One region of the Kitasatospora papulosa genome, then DNA from elsewhere that is predicted to be linked to it. Evidence: riboswitches for the same ligand, from Rfam matches in the RefSeq annotation. Region 1 holds a riboswitch; each other region holds the start of a gene.
The links. Region 1 has a riboswitch for cyclic di-AMP ahead of OG362_RS18860 (LysM peptidoglycan-binding domain-containing protein). Riboswitches for the same ligand answer to the same signal wherever they lie in the genome.
Positions count from the first base shown of each region.

Region 2: linked by a shared signal. The riboswitch ahead of OG362_RS06835 (transglycosylase SLT domain-containing protein) and the one ahead of OG362_RS18860 (LysM peptidoglycan-binding domain-containing protein) in region 1 are both predicted to bind cyclic di-AMP.
Region 3: linked by a shared signal. The riboswitch ahead of OG362_RS03295 (M23 family metallopeptidase) and the one ahead of OG362_RS18860 (LysM peptidoglycan-binding domain-containing protein) in region 1 are both predicted to bind cyclic di-AMP.

Region 1 covers NZ_CP108452.1:4,314,451-4,321,528, reverse strand. The annotation lists gene OG362_RS18875 (DUF501 domain-containing protein) at 1-501, opposite strand, end outside; gene OG362_RS18870 (FtsB family cell division protein) at 590-1,060, opposite strand; gene eno (phosphopyruvate hydratase) at 1,155-2,441, opposite strand; gene OG362_RS18860 (LysM peptidoglycan-binding domain-containing protein) at 2,769-3,461, opposite strand; cyclic di-AMP (ydaO/yuaA leader) riboswitch at 3,462-3,635, opposite strand; gene OG362_RS18855 (transglycosylase family protein) at 3,926-4,924, opposite strand; gene OG362_RS18850 (cytochrome P450 family protein) at 5,030-6,325, opposite strand; gene OG362_RS18845 (nucleoside triphosphate pyrophosphohydrolase) at 6,322-7,078, opposite strand, start outside.
Region 2 covers NZ_CP108452.1:1,640,385-1,647,462, forward strand. The annotation lists gene OG362_RS06820 (MBL fold metallo-hydrolase) at 1-133, opposite strand, end outside; gene OG362_RS06825 (SIS domain-containing protein) at 539-1,432, shown strand; gene OG362_RS06830 (hypothetical protein) at 1,545-2,111, opposite strand; gene OG362_RS06835 (transglycosylase SLT domain-containing protein) at 2,349-3,203, opposite strand; cyclic di-AMP (ydaO/yuaA leader) riboswitch at 3,206-3,365, opposite strand; gene OG362_RS06840 (hypothetical protein) at 3,749-3,979, shown strand; gene OG362_RS06845 (ferredoxin) at 4,406-4,597, opposite strand; gene OG362_RS06850 (cytochrome P450) at 4,687-5,910, opposite strand; gene OG362_RS06855 (NAD(P)/FAD-dependent oxidoreductase) at 5,959-7,078, opposite strand, start outside.
Region 3 covers NZ_CP108452.1:776,328-783,405, forward strand. The annotation lists gene OG362_RS03280 (STM4012 family radical SAM protein) at 1-1,244, shown strand, start outside; gene OG362_RS03285 (STM4011 family radical SAM protein) at 1,253-2,236, shown strand; gene OG362_RS03290 (SGNH/GDSL hydrolase family protein) at 2,294-3,121, opposite strand; gene OG362_RS03295 (M23 family metallopeptidase) at 3,285-4,187, opposite strand; cyclic di-AMP (ydaO/yuaA leader) riboswitch at 4,191-4,351, opposite strand; gene OG362_RS03300 (tyrosine-protein phosphatase) at 4,764-5,588, shown strand; gene OG362_RS03305 (DUF6126 family protein) at 5,598-5,771, opposite strand; gene OG362_RS03310 (helix-turn-helix domain-containing protein) at 5,875-6,489, opposite strand; gene OG362_RS03315 (aspartate aminotransferase family protein) at 6,550-7,078, opposite strand, start outside.

The sequences.
Region 1 (7,078 bases):
GCACGGGCCCTTCGCCCACCACTCCGGCAGCATCGCGATCGCTTCGTCGCCCAGCGGGTTCACCCCGGGGCCGGCCGCCAGCGAGTGGCCGACCAGCACGTGCAGGCACTTCACACGGTCCGGCATCCCGCCCGCGCTCGGGAAGCCCTCCAGCACCTCGATGGCGTCACGGCGCGCGATGTAGTCCTCGTGCGCGGCACGGTAGGCGGCGGCCAGTTCGGGGTCCGTCGCCAGGCGCTCGGTCATCTCCTTCATGACCCCGTTCGCCTCCAGCGTGCCGATCGCCGACGCGGCACGCGGACAGGTCAGGTAGTACGTCGTCGGGAACGGCGTGCCGTCCTCCAGACGGGGCTGCGTCTCGACCACGTCCGGGTTGCCGCACGGGCAACGGTGCGCGATGGCGCGCAGCCCACGGGGCGGCCGGCCGAGCTGGAGCTCGAACGCGGCGATGTCCACAGCGGTGGGCGTGGTGGATTCGGTCTGCGGAGGGGGCGTGTCCATGCCTGCCTTGAATGTCATCGGTCGGACTGTATGAATCGGTGCGGGGACGGGGCACGACGCGTGCCCCGGGGTCCGCACCGGTACGGGGTCATTCCCGGTCGGCGCTGTCGACGCCGTCCCAGAGGTTCGAGTGCCAGGGCCGCCCCGTCGCCCCCGGCTCGCCGCGGCGCACATCGGCCGCGTCCGGGTCGACCACGGTATAGCCGGTCTCGCCGGGCAGCACGTAGTGCAGGTGCTGGCGCGCGAGACGGCGGACGTACGCGTCGTCCTCGAGCCGCGCCTTCTCGTCACGCAGCTCCTCGGTCCGACGGTGGGCCTCCTGCGAGAGCCGCTCCTGCTCCGCGATCTGGTCGCGCTGGGAGATGTACTGCCGCATGGGGTACGCCAGGGCGACCACCAGCGAGCAGACGATCAGCGCGAGGAACGCGGCCCGGCCGGTGAGCCGGGAGCGCCGGGCCTGGCGGCGGTTCTGGGACCGGTAGACACGGGCCGCCGTCTGCTCCCCGAGCAGCCGCAGCCTGGTCGCGGTGGAGAACCGGTCGCGGTCCTTCCCGGCCATGTCTCACGCCTCCCCGTTACGCACGTCCGTCCCCGCACACGGTACGGGACCGGATGCGGGGACGGACGGAGGCTGGTGCTCCGGACTCGGGCTGTCAGCCCTCGAAGCGGAACCGCGGGAACGCCGAACGACCGGCGTACACCGCGGCGTCGTCGAGGATCTCCTCGATGCGCAGCAGCTGGTTGTACTTGGCGACGCGGTCCGAGCGGGCCGGGGCGCCGGTCTTGATCTGGCCGCAGTTCACGGCGACGGCGAGGTCGGCGATCGTGACGTCCTCGGTCTCACCGGAGCGGTGGGACATCATGCACTTGAAGCCGTTGCGCTGGGCGAGCTCGACGGCGTCGAGGGTCTCGGTCAGCGAACCGATCTGGTTGACCTTGACGAGCAGGGCGTTGGCCGAGCCCTCCTCGATGCCGCGGGCGAGGCGCTCGGGGTTGGTGACGAAGAGGTCGTCACCGACGATCTGCACCTTGGAGCCGAGCTTGTCGGTGATGACCTTCCAGCCGGCCCAGTCGTCCTCGTACAGCGGGTCCTCGATGGAGACCAGCGGGTACGCGGAGACGAGCTCCTCGTAGTACTCGGTCATCTCGGCGGCCGAGCGGGACTTGCCCTCGAACTCGTAGACGCCGTCCTTGTAGAACTCGGACGCGGCGACGTCGAGCGCGAGCGCGATGTCGCGGCCCGGGACGTAACCGGCCTCCTTGACGGCCTCGAGGATGAGGTCGAGGGCGGCGCGGTTCGACTCGAGGTTGGGGGCGAAGCCGCCCTCGTCACCGAGACCGGTGGACAGGCCCTTGGTCTTCAGGACCTTCTTCAGCGTGTGGTAGATCTCCGCGCCCCAGCGAAGGGCCTCGGAGAAGGACTCGGCGCCGATCGGCGCGATCATGAACTCCTGGATGTCCACGTTGGAGTCGGCGTGCGAGCCGCCGTTCAGGATGTTCATCATCGGAACGGGCAGCAGGTGCGCGTTCGGGCCGCCGAGGTAGCGGAACAGCGGGAGGTCGGAGGCCTCGGACGCGGCGTGCGCCACGGCCAGCGAGACACCGAGGATGGCGTTGGCGCCGAGGGAGCCCTTGTTCTCGGTGGCGTCCAGGTCGAACATAGCCTGGTCGATGAGGCGCTGCTCGGTGGCGTCGTAGCCGACGAGCTCCGGGCCGATCTGCTCGATCACGGCGAGGACGGCCTTCTCGACGCCCTTGCCCTGGTAGCGGTTGGGGTCACCGTCGCGAAGCTCAATGGCCTCGAACGCGCCGGTGGAGGCGCCGGACGGAACAGCAGCACGTCCCGTGCTGCCGTCGTCGAGGCCAACCTCGACCTCGACCGTGGGGTTGCCCCGGGAGTCGAGGATTTCCCTGGCTACGACGACGTCGATGGACGGCACGAGGCATCTCCTTCTGGGATCTGACACTGGTTGGGCAGGGTCACTGTGGCCTTGCGCCACGAGCCTAACCGTCTCGGCCCGCTGCGTCGGCCGTCAGCCCGCCCCCTGGGACGAAAAAGGACCCAAGGGCCTGCATAACGGGCAAAGCTCCAGAATTCTACTGGCAAGTAACCACAAGAATTGAACGCTGCCCCTCAGGACGGGTGGGCAATCACACCCGGATCACACCCGCCGAAGGACCTCCGCACGACCGCGGCCCGGCGCGCGGGGGGTATGCGCGCCGGGCCGGGCCGCCGGGGCAGGAGGGGGACCCCGGGTCGTTCAGGACTACTTCAGGTGGAGCTGCTGACCCGGGAAGATCAGGTTGGCGTCGTCGACGATGTCGTCGTTCAGCTTGAAGAGCTTCTCCCAGCCGCCCTTGACCTTCTCGGCGTCGGCGATCTTGCTCAGGGTGTCGCCGGCCTTCACCTTGTACTCGCCGTCACCCTTCTCGACCTTCTGGCCGGTCGGGGTGGTGACGGTCTTCTCGGGGGCCGTGCGCTTCTCGCTGCGCGTGGTGGGCTGCTCGGCCTTGCGCTCCGGCGCGGCCTGCGGGTCCGTGTCGCCGTTCTTGGCGGAGCCGGTGTCGACACCCGGGTCCACGCCGTCGTTCGTCAGACCGCCGGCGCCGGCGCAGGACCAGGCACCCGGGCCCTGCAGGTCGAGAAGCTTCTCGGCGGCGGCTATCTGCTGGCCCTTGGTGGCCAGGTCGGCGCGGGCGGCGTACTGCGTGCCACCGGCGGCCGCCCAGCTGGACTGCGAGAACTGCAGGCCGCCGTAGTAGCCGTTGCCGGTGTTGATGGACCAGTTGCCACCGGACTCGCACTGGGCGACGGCGTCCCAGGTGGCGACGGAGGCGGCGGAGGCGCCGGTCGCACCCATCAGCGGTACGGCGACGGCAGCACCGGTGACACCGGCCAGGGTCGCGATACGGACGGCCTTGGACGGGCGACGGTGCTTGCCCTTGCTGGAAAGCAGCATGGTTCTCCTCACCGACGCCTACGAGGTGAGCTGTCGGGTTCGGGCCTGTGAGTTGCCCGGCCACCCGCTCTCGCGGACGGCTTCACCCCCAGCCGGTGTCCCCTCCGCCTTCCGACGGCCGGGCTGCCGGCACTTACCTGGGTCCCCCGCTCCTGCCTACGGCGCTTTACGCGTCGGTCCCCTTCGACCGACGGCAGGATTCGGCGTGACGGTCGAAGGTGCCCGCGGTGCGAGCGGCTCCGACCGTAGACACACGCAACCCCGACATTCAAAGATGGACATAACGGCTAATCAGCCCTTAACGCTCCGGCCTTGCGGTTCGTTTTCGCAGGTCATGGCCAAAATGGACGGACCGGACGGACAGGGCGCACCAGTTGAAGCAAAGAGACCCATGTCTCACTTACGCATAAGTGGACATAGGTCTCTTAACTGCCCCCGCTTTCGGGGTGTTTTCCCGCTTTTGATCAGTTGGCCGCAGCGGTCTCCGCCGCGGCGTCCCGAGCGTCCGCGCCGGCGTCGAGGTTCAGGCTCTGGCCGGGCAGGATGAGGTCCGGGTCGGAGCCCAGTTCGTCCTTGTTCGCCTCGTACAGAGCGGTCCAGCCACCCGGGAGCTCCTGCGCGTCGGCGATCGCCCAGAGGTTGTCGCCCTCGCGGACGGTGTACGCCTCCGCGGCGCCCTGACGGGCCTCCGAGTCGCCCCGCGAGGCGTGCCGGCCCGACTCGCGTCCCTCGTCCAGCGCCGACCCGGCGCTGCTCTCGGGAGCGGGGGTGCCGCGGTGCTTCCCGCCCGTCGAGGCGTCACCCTTCGCGGCGTCACCCTTCGCCGCGCCGGAGGCCCCGGACGTCCCGGAGGACGGGGTGGCGGACGGCGACGCGTCGGCGCTGCCCGCGGCGTCGCCGGTGTCCGCCGTGCCACCGGCGGCCTTGCCCTTGTCCTTGGCCTTGCCCTTCGGCTCCGCGTCGCTCTTCGCGTCCGCGTCGTCCTTCGATGCGGCCTGGTCCGACGCGTCGGAGGAGGGGGTCTCCGTGGCGGTGCCGGAGGGCTCAGCCGACGGCTCGCCACCCGGGTCGACGCCCGGCAGCGTCCCGTCCAGGGCCAGCCCGGAGATCACCGCGCAGCTGGGCCACGCCTGCGGACCCTTGTCGTCCAGCACGTTCTCGGCGACGGCGATCTGCTGCGAGCGGCTCGCGAGGTCGGCGCGGGACGCGTACTCCGTGCCGCCGTAGGCGTTCCAGGTGTCCTGCGAGAACTGCAGGCCTCCGTAGTAGCCGTTGCCCAGGTCGGCACTCCACATGCCGCCGCTCTCGCATTCTGCGACCCGGTCCCAGGTCGTGGCGTCGGCGGCCTGCGCGCCGCCCGCACCGAGCAGCGGGATGGCGATGGCCGAACCGGTGACGCCTGCGGCGACGACGATGGCGGGTGCCTGGCGAGGGCGACGGTGTCTGCCGGTCGCGGAGCCCATGGGATTGCCTTCCGTGTGACTGACATGTGACGGGTGAGTCGAACGGTGAACCTAGCCCTACTCGAACGTGTGTCACAAGTCGATGCAGCGGAGATCACGCGAAAGTCACAGAGTTGACGGAGTGTCACCTTTCGCGGACGGCTGTCCGGTACCGAACTCCACCGGAAGGGTGCGCAGTCCACGCATGATGAGCCCGCCGCGCCAGCGCAAATCGGCAGGTTCCGCGGCGAGCCGCAGGTCGGGGAGGCGTCGCAGCAGTGTCGCCAGAGCCACCTGACCCTCCAGGCGGGCCAGCGGAGCCCCCAGGCAGTAGTGGATTCCGTGGCCGTAGCCCAGATGCTGATTGTCACTCCGAGCGAGATCCAGGGTGTCCGCATTCTGGAATCTGTCCGGATCCCGATCCGCGGCGGCCAGAACCACGAGTACGGGGTCCCCGGCCGCGACGTCCTGTCCTCCCAGGCTCACGGGCTCGGTGGCGTAGCGCCATGTCGCGAGCTCCACCGGCCCGTCGTAGCGCAGCAGCTCCTCGACGCCCGTGGCGAGCAGTCCGGTCTCCCCCGCCGCCAGGGAGCGCTCCAGCCGCTCGCGCTGGGACGGGTTGCGCAGCAGGGCGTAGGTGCCGTTGCCGATCAGGTTCACCGTCGTCTCGAAACCGGCGAACAGGAGGATGAACGCCATGGCCGCGGCCTCGTTCTCGGTGAGGTGCTCGCCGTGGTCGCTCGCCCGGATCAGCCCCGAGATCAGGTCGTCGCCCGGATCCTCCCTCTTGCGGTGGATGAGCTCGGCGAGATAGCCGCGCATCTTCTTGACCGACCTGGCGACGCCACCGCGCGGGCCCCCGCCGTGCCGGATCATCATGCCCGCCCAGTCCCGGAAGTCGTCCTGGTCCTCGCGCGGCACGCCCAGCAGGTCGCAGATCGCGTAGATGGGGAGAGGGAACGCGAAGTCGTGGATGAGGTCCGCCTCCCCCTTATCGGCGAAGCCGTCGATGAGGCGGTCCGTCAGCTCCTGCACGCGCGGCGCGAACTCCGCGACCCGGCGCGGGGTGAACGCCTTGGAGACGAGCCGGCGCAGACGGGTGTGGTCCGGCGGGTCGATGTTCAGCAGATGCGTCATCAGCTCCGCCTTCCGCTCCCCGGGGATACCCGTCCTGCCCTTGGCGGTCGCGGACCCCGCGTGGTGGGCCGGGTTCTTGGAGAGCCGGGTGTCGGCGAGCGCCTGCCGCGCGTCGGCGTACCGGGTCACCAGCCACGCCTCGACCCCGCTGGGCAGCGTCGTGCGGTGCACGGGGCTGTGCTCGCGCAGCCATGCGTAGGCGGGGTACGGGTCGGTGGCGAACTCCCAGGTGAAGAGTTCGGGCGCTGCGTCCGGCGCGGAGGCCGTAGGAGGACTGTCGTTCACTCCTCGACGCTATCCGGACCGGTCCCGAGCCCTTCCGCCGCCCGGATCACGTCGCGGTAGGCGCGCGCGGCGGCCCGCAGGGCGGCCTCCGGGTCCGTACCGTCCCGCTCGGCACGCACGGCGAGGGCGAGCAGCCGGTGGCCGACCCCCTCGCCCCCGGGGAGCGCGACGTCGAGACCCGCGGTACGGACCCTGCTGCCGAGCTTGGCCGCGAGCGCCAGGCCCGGCTGACCGAGCGGCACCCCGTCGGTGACCGACGCGCGCTGCTTCTCGATCGCCTTCGTACGCAGCCAGTGGGCGTGGACGTCCTCCGGGGTCTCGGCGGTCTCGTCGCCGAACACGTGGGGATGGCGGTGGATCAGCTTCTCGACGATCGTGGCCGCGACGTCGTCGATGCCGAACGGCTCCTCCTGGTCCTCCTGCGCGATGCGCGCGTGGAAGACGACCTGGAGCAGGACGTCGCCGAGTTCCTCGCGCAGTTCCTCGCGGTCGCCGTCCTCGATCGCCTCGACCAGTTCGTACGCCTCCTCGATGGCGTACTTCGCGAGACCCTGGTGCGTCTTCTGCGAGGTCCACGGGCATTCGAGCCGGATCCGGTCCATGACCTGGACCAGGTCCAGGAGCCGGGCACCGGGCAGGTCGTACGAACCGGGCAGCAGTTCCAGGTCCGGCATCCGCACCCGGCCCGAACCACCGAGCCGGGCCAGGCCGTCGGTGAGCGGCTGGTTCCCCTCGCCGCCCACCAGCACCACC
Region 2 (7,078 bases), 2.7 Mb from region 1:
GGGTGTCGATCCACAGCGCGCCGCGCGGCGACACCAGGAGGCCGCAGTTGGCCAGCCCCCAGCCCCGCTTCGGCGGCATCCAGGCGTACAGGCCCCTGCCGAGGTCAACGACGTCCCCACCCGTGATCGACATGGGGTGATTATGCCGACCTGGATCCGACCGCGCGTTCGAACTCGGCCAGTACTCCGCATCGATGGCGCGATACCGACCTTCTCCCGCACGGCTCTTCACCCGGCGGTGACCGTCCGGGGTTGCCGAAGATCGCCCCCGTGGGCGATTTTGCGTCTTTTGTGCGACATGTTTCCAGCAGGTTTCCGGATGGCGAGGGAGTACCCACGTCACGGCGGCGGAACCTGATTGAGCCGATCACCCACCGAGCATGGCCGAAAACAGCCGCCATATCGATCGCAGAGCAAGGAGCATTTTGCTTGTTCTTGCTCGAATCACCTGAGTAACATGCAGAATTGAACAATCAGGCGTCGATTTCACCCAGCTCACCCCACCAGGTGCGAGCAGCAGCGGAAGCGGAGTGCGGACATGTCGCATGTCGAGACCGAGACAGCAGGCCAGCCGGAGTGCTGGCGCCGCGCGGCCGAGGTCGCCGCCGACCGGAAGACGGCCCTGCCCGTCACCGGTGAGCGCGTCGCCGTCGTCGGCTGCGGGACCTCGTACTACATGGCGCAGGCGTACGCCGCCCTCCGCGAGGCCTCCGGACAGGGCGAGTCGGACGCGTACGCCGCCTCGGAGTTCCCCTTCGGGCGCGCGTACGACCGGGTCGTCACGCTGACGCGTTCCGGGACGACCACCGAGGTCCTCGACCTGCTGAGCCGGCTCCGGGGCACCGCCCGGACCGTCGCCGTGACCGCCGACCCGCGGACCCCGGTGATGGACGCCGCCGACGACGTGGTCGTGCTCGACTTCGCCGACGAGCGGTCCGTGGTCCAGACGAGGTTCGCGACCACCGCGCTGACCCTGTTCCGCGCCCACCTCGGGCTGCACACGGACGACGTCGTGCGGGACGCGGAGACCGCCTTGGCGGAGCCGCTGCCCGAAGGCCTGGTGGAATGCGAGCAGTTCAGCTTCCTGGGCCGGGGCTGGACGGTGGGGCTCGCCAACGAGGCGGCCCTCAAGATGAAGGAGGCGTCCCTGTCCTGGACGGAGTCGTACCCGGCGATGGAATACCGCCACGGCCCCATCAGCATCGCCACGGCCGGAACCGCGACCTGGATGTTCGGCGACGCCCCGGAGGGGCTGCGGGAACAGGTGCGGGCGACCGGGGCCCGCTGGGTGGAGAGCGGCCTGGACCCCTTGGCCGACCTGGTCAGGGTCCAGCGTCTGGCGATCGCGCGCGCGGCCGCGCGGGGGCTCGACCCCGACCAGCCGCGCCACCTCACCCGGTCGGTGGTGCTCGGCACGACCGCCGGGGCCTGAGGTCTCACGGCAGGCCGAGCACCGGGCCGGCGGGCGGCCCGGCCGGCGGATCGGGATCCGTCGGCCGGGCGCGTCCGTCGTCCGGCCCGGTGCGCGGCCGTGACCGTGGAGGTCAGGCCTCTTCGAAGTAGGCGTCCAGCGCCTCGTCGAACTCCGCGGTCCAGGTCTTGAGGTCGCCGCGGGACCCGGCCTCGACCTCGGCGTTGAACCACCGGCGGCTCGACAGGTGGACGGTCACGGTGAACCGGCGTCCGAAGCGTCCGGTCCTGACCTCGACCGCGCCGATCTCGGACCAGTCGAACTCCGCCTCCTGGTCGTCCAGGCGGAAGCGGACCCCTTCGGCGTCCAACCTGATGGACCCGCGTCGGTCACTGACCTCGAAGACGGGGCCGTCCTCGCCTCCGGCCTTCCCGCCGGCGCCGGCCGTCTCGGCACCCTCGGGCTCCACGTCGGCGCCGGGGGTCGCGTCGGCCGCTGCCGTGGCGTCGTCCACGGCCTCGTCCGCGACTCCCTCGGAGGGCGCTTCCGCAGGCTCGGCGTCCCGGATCTCCTCGGGCTCCGCCTTCTCCGCTTCCGCCTCCGTCCGCGCGGGGGCAGGGGCCGTCAGGCCGGGGATGTACGCCGGGTCTGTCCCCGCGGCGAACTCGGGCTTCGTGTTCGAATCTATACGCTGCTCCACGGCGGGCAGTATGGACGACGAACCTGTACGAGACCAGTCAGCCCGCCACCGCCGGGGCCTGCCGCAGGGACGTCACCCGCCCCTTCCGCCGCGACCCCGTGATGCGGCGGCCTCGGGCAAGGACGGCCCGGACGACGGAAAGCGGGTGGTACGGGTTCCGCCGAACCCGTACCACCCGCTTCATTCCTGTCCCTCCGTCACACACCCGCGTGCCGGAGGCTTCGCCTGGGCGAGGACTCAGTAGGCCCCGAAGACGTTGTCGATCGAACCGTACTTGTCCGCCGCGTAGTTGCACGCGGCAGTGATGTTGGCGACCGGGTCGTAGCTGTCCATCGACGTACCGGGCACGTGGTAGGCCTGGAAGGTCGGGTCGATGACCTGGAGCAGGCCCTTGGACGGGACGCCGTTGATCGCGTTGATGTCCCAGTTGTTGATCGCCTGGGGGTCACCGGCGGACTCACGGATGATGTTGCGGTGGATGCCCTCGTAGGTGCCGGGGATGCCGTGCTCCGCCATGACGGCGAGCGACTCCTTGATCCAGCCGTCGAGGTCGTTCGTGTAGCTGACCGACTCGGCGGCGGGGGCGGCCTCGGCGGCGGGAGCGCCTTCCGCGGCGAGCGAGGTGTTCGTGCGCTCCGAGCGGTCGGCGCGGTCGGCGCCCTTCTCGGCACGGTCGGACGTGGTGGAGGCCTTGGATTCGGCCTTCTCCGGCTTGCTGTCGGCCTTGGCGCCGATCGTCAGCTTCAGACCGGGGTGAATCAGGTCCGGGTTTCCGCCGACAGCCTTCTGGTTGTCCTCGTACAGGGCCTTCCAGCCACCGTTGACGGAATGCTCGCGAGCGATCTTGGCGAGGGTGTCACCCAAGATCACGGAATAGCTGGTGGACTCGGACTTCTGCGCGGCAATTCCCTTGCCGGACGCGGCAGTCGACGTCGCGGCCTTTTCGACGGCGGCCGTCGGGGCCGGGGCCGCGAAGGCGCCGGTCGCACCGATCACGGGGAGAGCCAGGGCGGCTCCACCCGTGGTCACGGCGATGATGCCGCGGGTGAGCGAACTGGTCCTGAAACGACGGTGCTTACCGTTTTCGGGCATGCTGAATTCCTCTCCGTCGCCTGCGAAGTGAGCTGTCGGGTTCGGGCTGGAGATGCCCGGTCGCACACAAATGCGACTTCACCCCGAGCCGCTCCGGAAACCGGATCGGCACTTACTTGGGTCCCCCGCTCCTGCCGTACGAGAAGTGGTCGGGTAATCGGGCGGCGGCAGGATTCGGCGTTCCGCCCGGAGTGATGGTGACCGTAGGCGAGAAATAGGGAAAGGAACAAGCCTGGTTCGGTGATCACAATTCATTCGCAAGATCAATTTTTGGGAATTCATGTAATCCACCCCACATCACCCCGGCCATTTCTCTTGGCACAGAAGGGAACCGCCCGTCGCCCCCGCGCGTCCGGACGGCATGAAGTGACCCTGGTCACGGCGTCCGATTCGGGCGATTTGCTCCGACGCGAAGGGGTTCAGGTCACATGAAATGGCCTTTTATGGATTACGGGATTAAATTATAAAAACGTACTAAAACGGGCATACGACTCACGCTGAGGCCGTCGCGCATACCGGGAAGACCGGCGTGGAACCGATCGGCCATGACTGAGAACCCACATGCCTCGGCCCCGCGGATCACCGTCCTGCCCGTCCAGCCGGGGGATCCGCCCTTCCGTGTGGTGGAGATCGACGGAGAGGTCATCGGGAGCGCGACCGCCATGACGGACGTGCTGATCGCCGCCGCGACGGCCGGGATCCCGGTCCACGACCTCGACGACCCGGCCGCGGTCCGCTGGGTGGGAGGCGGCAAGCTCAGCTGGAAACCGCACTGAGTGGAGCCGCGCCCGTGCGGCGCTCAGGCCCGGGACGCGTACGTGGGCCCCGGCCCGCCCGTCGGGACGCGGAGGGAGGCGGCGTGGCGGCCGCCGGGCGCGGCAGATCGAGCGCGGTGCCGAGGGCCGCCCGCAGAGGGGCCGTCCGGCCGGTGAGCCACTGCTCGGCCGGAGTGGTCCGGCCCGGCCCGGTGATCAGCGGGTACGGCGGACCGTGGACCCTGGCCGCTCGATCCGGCCGTCGCCGGGTCGGGGCGCCCGCACGGACGCCTCAGACGTGCCGTCGGTTCGGACGGCTGCACGCGGAGGAGGACGCGGGTCGGGCGCACCGCGCCGTACGGGCCCGGTCCCGCCGGACGACGGCTCGTCCGGCGGGACCGGGCCCGTGTCCTCCCCGCGGTGATGAGCGAGGGGATCCCCCTCGCGTCAGCCCTGGATGCGGATGGCGAGGGCGGGGCAGACGGCCGCGGCCTGCTCGACGTCCTCGGCCCGGTCCGACGGCGGGGTGGGGTCGAGCAGCACGGCGATGCCGTCGTCGTCCTGGTCGAACACATCGTCCGCGGCGACGACGCACTGGCCCGACGCGACGCACTTGTCCTGGTCGAGAGTCACTTTCATGGGCACTCCTCGGTCGTGATGTGTGCGGGGGGGTGGGGGTGGTGCTCCGTGGCGAGGTCCGCCGAGCGGCGGGGCCGGTGACCGGGAGGTCACCAGGCCACGGGCAGTTCGTACACGCCGTACACGGCACCGTCGTGCTTGAACGACAGGTCCTCCAGGCCGGCGTCCAGGCGGAGGGTGGGGATCCGCCGGTAGAGGGTGCTGTAGACGACCTGCAGCTCCATGCGGGCCAGCGGTTGCCCGAGGCACTGGTGGACGCCGAAACCGAAGGCGACGTGACGCCGTGCGTCCCGCCCGAGGTCGAGCCGGTCGGGGTCGGCGAAGACCTCGGGGTCACGGTTGCCGATGTCGTTGGGCACGATGATCCCCTCACCGGCCCGGATGACCTCGCCGCCGATCTCGATGTCCTCGACGGCCACGCGGCGGCGGCCCCCGTGGGTGATGTTGAGGTAGCGCAGCAGCTCCTCCACCGCGCCGGCGACCGCCTTCGGGTCGTCGGAGTCGCGGAGGAGGGCGAGCTGGTCGGGGTGCTCCAGCAGCGCGAGGGTGCCGAGAGCGATCATGTTGGCGGTGGTCTCGTGTCCCGCGATCAACAGGAGTACGCCCGTCTCCGCCGCCTCCCGGCGCGACAGTTCCCCGGCCCCGACGCGGGTGCCGAGCCCTGACAGGAGGTCGTCGGCGGGCCGGGCGATCTTGTGGCCCATCAGCTCGTCCAGGTAGCCGATCAGCTTGGCGTGGGCCGCGCCCCGCTCCTCGGGTGCCGCGCTGCGGCTGATGAGGATCTTGCTGTTCTCCTGGAAGAAGTCGTGGTCGGCGTAGGGGACTCCGAGCAGCTCGCAGATCACGAGCGACGGGACGGGGAGGGCGAACGCCTGGACGAGGTCGGCCCGTGGGGGGCCTGCCAGCATGTCGTCGATCAGACCGTCCACGATCTTCTGGACGGCCGGACGCATCGCCTCGACCCGCTTGATCGTGAAGGGAGCCGTGACCATGCGGCGCTGGCGGGCGTGCTCGGGATCGTCCATGAGGATGAAGCTGAAGCTCGACCCCCGGACCGGCGCGGAACTGGGGTAGCCGGGGCGGGTGATGTCGGCGCTGGTCCTCGGGTCGGCCAGCAGGGCGCGCTGGTCGGCGTAGCGGGTGACCAGCCAGGGTGTGGACCCGTCCCAGAGCCGGACCTTCCTGAGCGGACCCTGCTCCTGCTCCTTCTTCAGGGCGGGCGGCGGGTCGAACGGGCAGCCCTCGGCCCTGGGCATCGGGAATTCCGGGGCCGAGGGCGCCTGCGCCCCTCCCGTGCGTACCGTGCTGGTCATCGCTTCCTCACTTCCTCGTGCGGGTGGCTGACGTGCCGCCGGCCGGGGTCACGGCGCCGACGGTTCGAGGGACGGGACCGGGCCGCCGATCTCCTGGCGGCGCAGTCGCGCCTGCTTGGGCATGCTCCAGCCGAGGACTCCCGTGACCCTGCCGTCGCGCTCGTAGCGGGCGACGAAACGTCCGGTCTCCGGATCGCCCTCCACGACGGTCACCCCGGCGTCCGGTCCGAGCCGGCCGTGGGCCTGGATCCGGGCGTCGAACTGATCGGTCCAGAAGTAGGGCACGGGGACGTAGGGCAGGTCGGCGCCGAGGATGTTCGCGGCGACGGCGACGGCCTGCTCGGTGGCGTTCGTACGGTTCTCCAGGCGCATCGGGGCGTCGAAGAGTTCGTGGTGCCAGGAGGCCACGTCCCCGACGGCGTAGACGCCCTCCGCCGCGCGGCAGCGCGCGTCGCAGACGAGGCCGTTCTCGATGCGCAGCCCGCTGTCCGCCAGCCAGCCGGTGGCGGGGTCTCCCCCGATGGCGACGGCCACCACGTCGGCGGGCAGCACCTCGTCCGTGTCCAGACGCACCCCGGTGACCCGGCCCTCGGCGGTGGTCAGTCCGGTGACCGCGTGGCCCAGCCGCAGGTGTACGCCGTTGGCGGTGTGCAGCGCGGCGAGCAGTTCCGACACCACGGGTCCGAACTGGGCGAGCATGGGTCCGGGCCGGGGGCCGGCCAGGGTGACGTCGAGGCCCATGGAGCGGGCGGTGGCGGCGATCTCGCAGCCGAGCACCCCCTCTCCGACCACGACGAGCCGCCGCGCGGCCAGCAGTCCGGAGCGCAGCGCGAGGGCGTCGTCGAGCGTCCTCAGGACGTGCACGCCCTCGGCGTCCGTGCCGGGGAGGTTCCTGGCCCGTAGTCCGGTGGCGACGACGACCGCGTCGGCGCCCAGTTCGCGCCCGGACGCCGTCCGCACCGTGCGGGTCCGGGGGTCGAGGTGGACCGCCGGGTCGCCGAGGAGCAGTTCGGCGTCCAGGGCCGCCAGTACTTCGGGGGTCCGCAGCCGGGTCGTGTCGGGGGTCCTGCTGCCGGCCAGCACCTGCTTGGAGAGGGGCGGGCGGTCGTAGGGCGGGTGAGGTTCGTCGCCGAGCAGCGTCAGCGTGCCGCGGTATCCCTTGCGGCGC
Region 3 (7,078 bases), 3.5 Mb from region 1:
GCGGTTTCTGCAATCTGTTCACCCGGATCGGCGCCCCCGACGAGCTGACGACGCGCTATCTCGACGCGCTCGACCGGCAGGCCACCGCGGTCCGCGACGCGCTGGGCGACGACGCACCGGTGCGCTTCACCTCCGCGGCGTTCGGTGGCGGTACGCCCACCTTCCTCACCGCCGGCGAGCTGGAGCGTCTCTGCGACATCGCGGAGAAGCGGATGGGCGCCGACCTGAGCGCCGTGCCGCTGTCGGTCGAGACGTCCCCCTCGACGGCGACGGCCGACCGGCTCGCCGTCCTCGCCGACCGGGGCACCACCCGCGTCAGCATCGGCGTGCAGAGCTTCGTCGACGCGGAGGCCAGGGCCGCGGTCCGCCCGCAGCACCGCTCCGAGGTGGAGGCGGCGCTCGGCAGGATCCGTGAGGCCGGCATCCCGGTCCTCAACATCGACCTGATCTACGGCATCGAGGGGCAGACCGAGGACACCTGGCGCACCTCGCTGGACGCCGCCCTGGCCTGGAGTCCGGAGGAGCTCTACCTCTACCCGTTGTACGTGCGCCCGCTGACCGGCCTCGGGCGGCTGGGGGCGGCGGCGCAGGAGGCGGGGGGTCCCGACGCCGCATGGGACGACCAGCGGCTGCGGCTGTACCGGGCGGGCCGTGACCACCTGCTGGCCCATGGGTACGAGCAGGTGTCGATGCGGATGTTCCGCCGTGCGGACGCACCGCCCGCAGGTCCTGACGACTACGCCTGCCAGACCGACGGCATGATCGGGCTCGGCTGCGGGGCACGCTCGTACACCTCCTCCTTGCACTACTCCTTCGACTACGCGGTGGAGATGCGCGAGATCCGGGGCATCATCGACGGCTTCACCACCACCACGGACTTCTCCCGGGCGGAGGTCGGCCGGTACGTCGACGGTGAGGAGGCACGCCGCCGGCATCTGCTGCAGTCGCTGCTCCAGGCCGAGGGCATGCGCTCCGCCGAGTACCGCGAGCGCTTCGGGTCGGATCCGTACGAGGACTTCCCGGCCGAGCTGGAACGGTTCGCCGCGCGGGGCTGGCTGGCCGATCCGGCGGACGGCGGCTCGCCGTCCGCCGGATCGGCGTCCGGCCGTTCTCCGGCCGGCGGTCCGGCGGCCTCCGGCCTGCTGCGTCTCTCCCCCGAGGGCCTGGCCCACTCCGACGCGCTCGGCCCCGAGCTGTTCTCCCCGGCGGTCCGGGCCGCGATGGCCGCGTACGAGGCGAAGTGAGCCGCCCCGTGAACACGGAACTGACCATCCTCTACAGGGGGCCGCTGGCCTCGTGCGACTACGACTGCCCCTACTGCCCGTTCGCCAAGCGGCGGGACACCGGGGAGCAGTTGCGGGGGGACCGGGCGGCCCTGGAGCGGTTCACCGCGTGGGCCGCCGCACAGACCGGTGACCGGCTGTCCGTGCTCTTCACCCCGTGGGGGGAGGGCCTGGTGCGGTCCTGGTACAGGAGGGCACTCGTCGAGATGTCCCTGCTGCCTCATGTCGGCAGGGTCGCCATCCAGACCAACCTCAGTGGCCGCACCGGCTGGCTGGCCGAGGCGGACCGCGACAAGGTCGCCCTGTGGTGCACCTACCACCCCGGCCAGACGCCGTACGAGCGGTTCCTCGCCCGGTGCCGGGAGCTGACGGCCCTCGGGGTGCGTCACAGCGTCGGGATCGTCGGTCTCGACGAACACCTGGAGGAGGCCCGCCGTCTGCGTTCCGCACTGCCGCCCGAGGTGTACCTCTGGGTCAACGCCGCCGAGGGGCACACCTACACGGACGAGCAGGCGAACCGCTGGACCGCCCTGGACCCGCTGTTCCCCTACAGCAGGCACCCGCACCGCTCGGCCGGGCTGCCCTGCCGGACCGGCGAGTCGGTCGTCTCGGTGGACGGCGACGGGACGGTGCGCCGCTGCCACTTCGTCCGTGCCGAGCTGGGAAATCTCTACGACGGCAGCTACCGGGACGCACTCGGCCCGCGCGGTTGCCCGCTCGACGTCTGCGACTGCCACATCGGCTATGTGCACCTGGAGACGCTGCCCCTGTACGACGTCTTCGCGGGCGGAGTGCTGGAGCGGATACCCGCCGATCCGGTACGGATGCCCCCGGGCCCGGCACCGGCGCCGGCCTGCACGCCCCCGCCCGCCGGCCCGGCACGGGCGTCCGCTCCGGACGGGCCCGTGTCACCGGGCCCGTCGCGGCGCCCGCTCCCGTTCGTCAGCCGCTGAACGGCTGCGGACACTACTTCGGGGCGGGGGCCCGACGAGGCGTCGGGTGCCGCGCGGTCAGAGCGGCAGCAGGTCGGGGCGCTTGGCCGCGACGTGGTCACCCGAGGACTCTCCGCGCAGCCGGCGGCCGATCCACGGGACGAGGTACTCGCGCGCCCACTGGATGTCGTCGCGCCGCACCTCGAGCGCCCCGCGCTGCGCCTGCGGGGGCCACACCTGGTCGGGGTCGGCCGGCACGTCGAGGCCGAGGACCTGGGCGGCGCGCAGCGCCACGCGGGTGTGCCCCTCGGCCGAGAGGTGGAGCCGGTCGTTGTCCCAGGCCCGCCTGTCCTGCACGGACCGGAGGGACCACAGGTCCAGCACCGGGCAGTCGTAGCGGTCGGCGATGGACCGGACGTGCGCGGTGTACATGGCGATCTTGCCTCGGAGGTGCTTGAGGACGGGGATCCCACGGGTGTCGAAGCCGGTGGTGACCATGACGGTACCGACCGATCGCGTCAGGTCGGCCACCGCGCGCTCGAAGCGTTCGGCCACGTCGTCCGGGTCGGAGCCGGGACGGAGGATGTCGTTGCCGCCCGCGCAGAAGCTCACCAGATCAGGTGCCAGCTCCTTGGCGCGGGGGACCTGTTCCTCGACTATCTGGTCGAGGAGGCGTCCGCGTACGGCGAGATTGGCGTACCGGAAATACCCGTGCGGGTCGTCCACGGGGCCGACCATCGCGTCGGGGACCGGAAGCTGGTCCGCGAGAATAACCGCGAACCGGTCGGCCCAGCCGACGAGGGTCCCGCCGGGGCCGGGGTCGCCGACGCCCTCGGTGAAGCTGTCGCCAATCGCCGCGTACGACCCGATGATGCCTCGTATGTTGTTTCTCGAATCGTCTGCCACAAGGGCTTATCTTGCACCTTCGAATGTGACCTACGCGACCGTAATAAGGGGTTGACGGGTGGTGAGAAAGACCACCCGGTCAGTTTTTGGTAAAGCAGGAATAAGGGGAGGGGCGGTGCGCCTCGGCGCACCGCCCCTCCTCCGGCCCTCAGGTGGTGTGCCCTCAGATGGACACGCCGTGCGAACGCAGGTAGGCGATCGGGTCGACGTCCGAGCCGTAGCTCGGGCCGGTCCGGACCTCGAAGTGGAGGTGCGGGCCGGTGGAGTTGCCGGTGGAGCCGGAGAGGCCGATCTGCTGACCGCCGGTGACGGTCTGACCGGTCGTCACCTCGAGCGAGGACAGGTGGGCGTACTGCGAGTACATGCCGTCGCTGTGCTGGATGACGACCTCGTTGCCGTACGAGCCGCTCCAGCCGGCGGAGACCACGGTGCCCTCGCCGATGGACCGGACGCTGGTGCCGGAGGCGGCCTGGAAGTCGGAGCCGGTGTGGTAGCCGCTGGACCAGCTGGCGCCGGAGGCGCGGTACTGGGTGGTGACGTTGGCGTTCTCGACCGGTGCGGTCCAGCCGGAGGAGGCGCTCTCCGACGCGCCGGAGCCGGTGGTCTTCGCGGCGGCCTCCTGGGCCGGAGCCGCCGCCTTCTCGGCCGGGGCGGACTTCTTCGCCGTGGACGGGGCGGCCTTGGAGGGCGCGGCCTCCGCGGGGCCGGACGCCTTGGCGCCGAGCGTCAGCTTCATGCCCGGGAGGATCAGGCTCGGGTTCCCGCCGACGACGTCACGGTTGTCCTTGTACAGCTTCTGCCAGCCGCCCTTGACCTTGTGGTCGGCCGCGATCTTGGCCAGGTAGTCGCCGGAGACCACGGAGTAGGTCTTCGGGGAACCCTTAGCCGCCGCAGCGGGAGCGCTCTGGGCGGCGACGGGCTTGGCCGGTGCCGCCTGCTCGGCGGCGTGGGCGCCGGTGGCGCCGATCAGCGGGAGGGCGAGAACGGCGCCACCGGTACCCGCGGCAAGAACGCCTCGGGAGATCGGGCCGGTCTTCGTACGACGGTGCTTGCCTTTTGCGGGCATGGGGGATTTCCTCTCCGGCGCCTGCGAGGTGAGCTGTCGGGTTCGGACTGGAGATGTCCGGCCGCGTGAATCGCGACTTGACCCCTAGCCGTGCCGGATCGCTCCGGACGGCGGCCTACCTGGTTCCCCCGCTCCTGCCACACGTGAGTCGGTGCGGATTCCGGGCGGCGGCAGGATTAGGCGTTCCGTCCGGATTGATGGTGACCGTAAGCGAGCCGGGACGCCGCGAACAAGCCGCCGGCCGGGAACCGGAATACTCGCTTCATTTCCTTCGCGGAATTCCCGTCACACTGCGTGGATTACGGATCTTGGCTTTCCGCGCGGGGTCCGGAATACCCGTCGGCGCGTTCACCACACACCGTCACGGATATGATCCCGCTCACCCGCCTCACTCCATCTCCCGTACAAGCGGGGCATGTTCTGCTAAATGCATCAATACGGACATGTTGCCGCCGGTCGCCTCCGCGCTACCCCGGCCGCCACGACCGAGACGGTTGCCCGATGCAGCCATGTCGTATCGTCGCGAGCGTGCCCCGTCGGCGAGCGGCGCCGACGCCCGACACCCCAGGAGCCCTTGTGACGCAGCTGCCAGAGGTCCCGCCGGCCGGCCACGGACCCAAGGACGTCGACCTGACCGGCGTCCGCAACTTCCGCGACGTCGGCGGGCTTCCGACCGTGGACGGCCGCACCGTGCGCTACGGGCGCCTCTACCGCAGCGGGCACCTCGCGCACGCCACCGCGACCGATGCCGCGTTCCTCGCCGGGCTCGGCCTGCACACGATCTTCGACTTCCGCAACGCCGCCGACCACAAGCTGGACGGCCTCGACGTGGAACTGCCCGGCGTCCGGAATGTGAGCATTCCCCTTTCGGACCCGGCCGACGGGGCGGAGTTCTGGCGGCTGGTGCGCGACGGGAACATCCAGCAGCTGCGCTCGATCCTGGCGGACGGCAAGGGCACGGAACGGATGGTCGCCTCGTACCGCTCGATCATCAAGGACCGCACCGCCGAACACAGCCGCGTGCTCCACGCGCTGGCGGAGGACAGCGTGCCGGCCCTGATGCACTGCGCGGCGGGCAAGGACCGTGCGGGCCTCTCGATCGCGGTCTCCCTGCTGGCGGTCGGCGTCGAGAAGGAGGCCATCGAGGCCGACTACCTCAAGTCGAACGACGCGCACCGCCGCTACCGGATCCGGCGCAGCGACACCTCGTCGGCGGGAATGTCCGACGAGGTGCTGGAACTGCTCGATCCGCTCTTCGGCGCGGAGGCCGAGTACCTGGCCGCCGCGTTCTCGACCATCGAGGAGATCTGGGGCAGCACGGACCGCTACCTCACCGAAGGGCTGAAGATCGGCCCGGAGACCCGCGCGAGGCTGCGCGAGCGGCTCGTCGAGGACGCGTGACGCCGGGGCTCAGCCCTTACCGGCGACCGTGAAGAGGAGGAAGAGGAAGGCCGCGATGACATGGCCGGCCACCAGGTAGGCGAAGAGCCGGATCACGACACCTCGGGGCATCCGCCGCTCCTGGGTGTCCGCGCTCTTCTGCCGGCGCGGGGTGAGCGGGTCGTAGTGCTCCGAATCGGACATGTCAGTCCTCTCTCCCGGCCTGCCGGTCGGGGTGACGGTCTGGGTGGCGGTCGGGGTGGCGGTCGGCGTGACGAAGGAATCGCACGGTGCGGGGCCTGCCGGATCAGAGCCGGTGGGCCCCGCCGCCGAGGCAGAGCTCCGCGGTCGGACTCTGCAGCAGCGTGTGGACGAACAGCAGGCGCGCCCCACCGATGTCGAGCGCCGCGATCCGGTGCGGGGTGAGTGAGTCGAAGTGCGCGCTGTCACCCGGGTCGAGGTCGTGCACGGTCTCCCCGAGCACGACGCGCAGCCGGCCGTCGAGGACGTACAGCCACTCCTCTCCGGGATGGACGCGGACGAGGTCGCCCTCGGTGCCGTAGGGGACCCGCACCCGCAGCGCCTGCATGGCACGGCCTGAGCCGCCGGCCTGGCGGTAGAGCCAGCCGCCGCCGTCCCCGCCCGCCCCCTCGAGCGGGCCGCCGCGGACGATCGCGTCACGTTCGGGCGGCATCTCGCCCAGGAGCTCGGAGACCGTCGTACCGTAGACCCGGGCGAGGCCCAGCAGCATCGGCAGCGAAGGCTGCCTGCGGCCGGTTTCCAGCCGGGAGAGGTGGGCCGGGGACAGGCCGGCACGCCCGGCCGCGGCCTCCAGGGTGAGCCCACGGTTGCGGCGCAGATCGCGCAGGCGCGGCGCGATCCCGGGAAGTTCGTCGGTACTCCCGCCGTCAGGAGGATTCATTCCTCCATTGAGCCAGCACCTTTCCCCGGAGGCAAATTACTTGCCTCTGGGGCAAAATTCTCAGCGGTTGGCGACCGCCTGTTTGACCAGTGTCCGGCCGAAGTCCCACACCAGCCCGCCCCCGCTGTGCGCGTCGTCCATGACGGCGGTGAACGCGGTCACGAAGCGGTCGACCTCCGGCTCCCCGATGACCAGCGGCGGGATCAGCTTGATCACCTCCAGGTGGTCGCCGGAGACCTGGGTGAGGATCCGGTGCTTCTGCAGCAGCGGCACCACGACCATCTGTGCGAAAAGCCCCTTGCGGGCGGCCTGAAGCATCGCCCACCGGCTGCGGAGCTTGAGGGAGGAGGGCCGGCCGAACTCGATGCCGATCATGAGTCCTCGTCCGCGGACCTCGTGCAGCAGTTCGTAGCGCCCGACGAGCGCGGCGAGGCGTTCGCGCAGCAGGTCACCGGTGCGACGGGCGTTCGCGACGGTCTCCTCGTCCTCCATCACGGCCAGGACGGCCAGTCCCGCCGCCATGGCCTGTGCGTTGGAGCCGAAGCTCGCCGAGTGGACGAGGACCCGGTCCATGGACGAGTAGACGCGC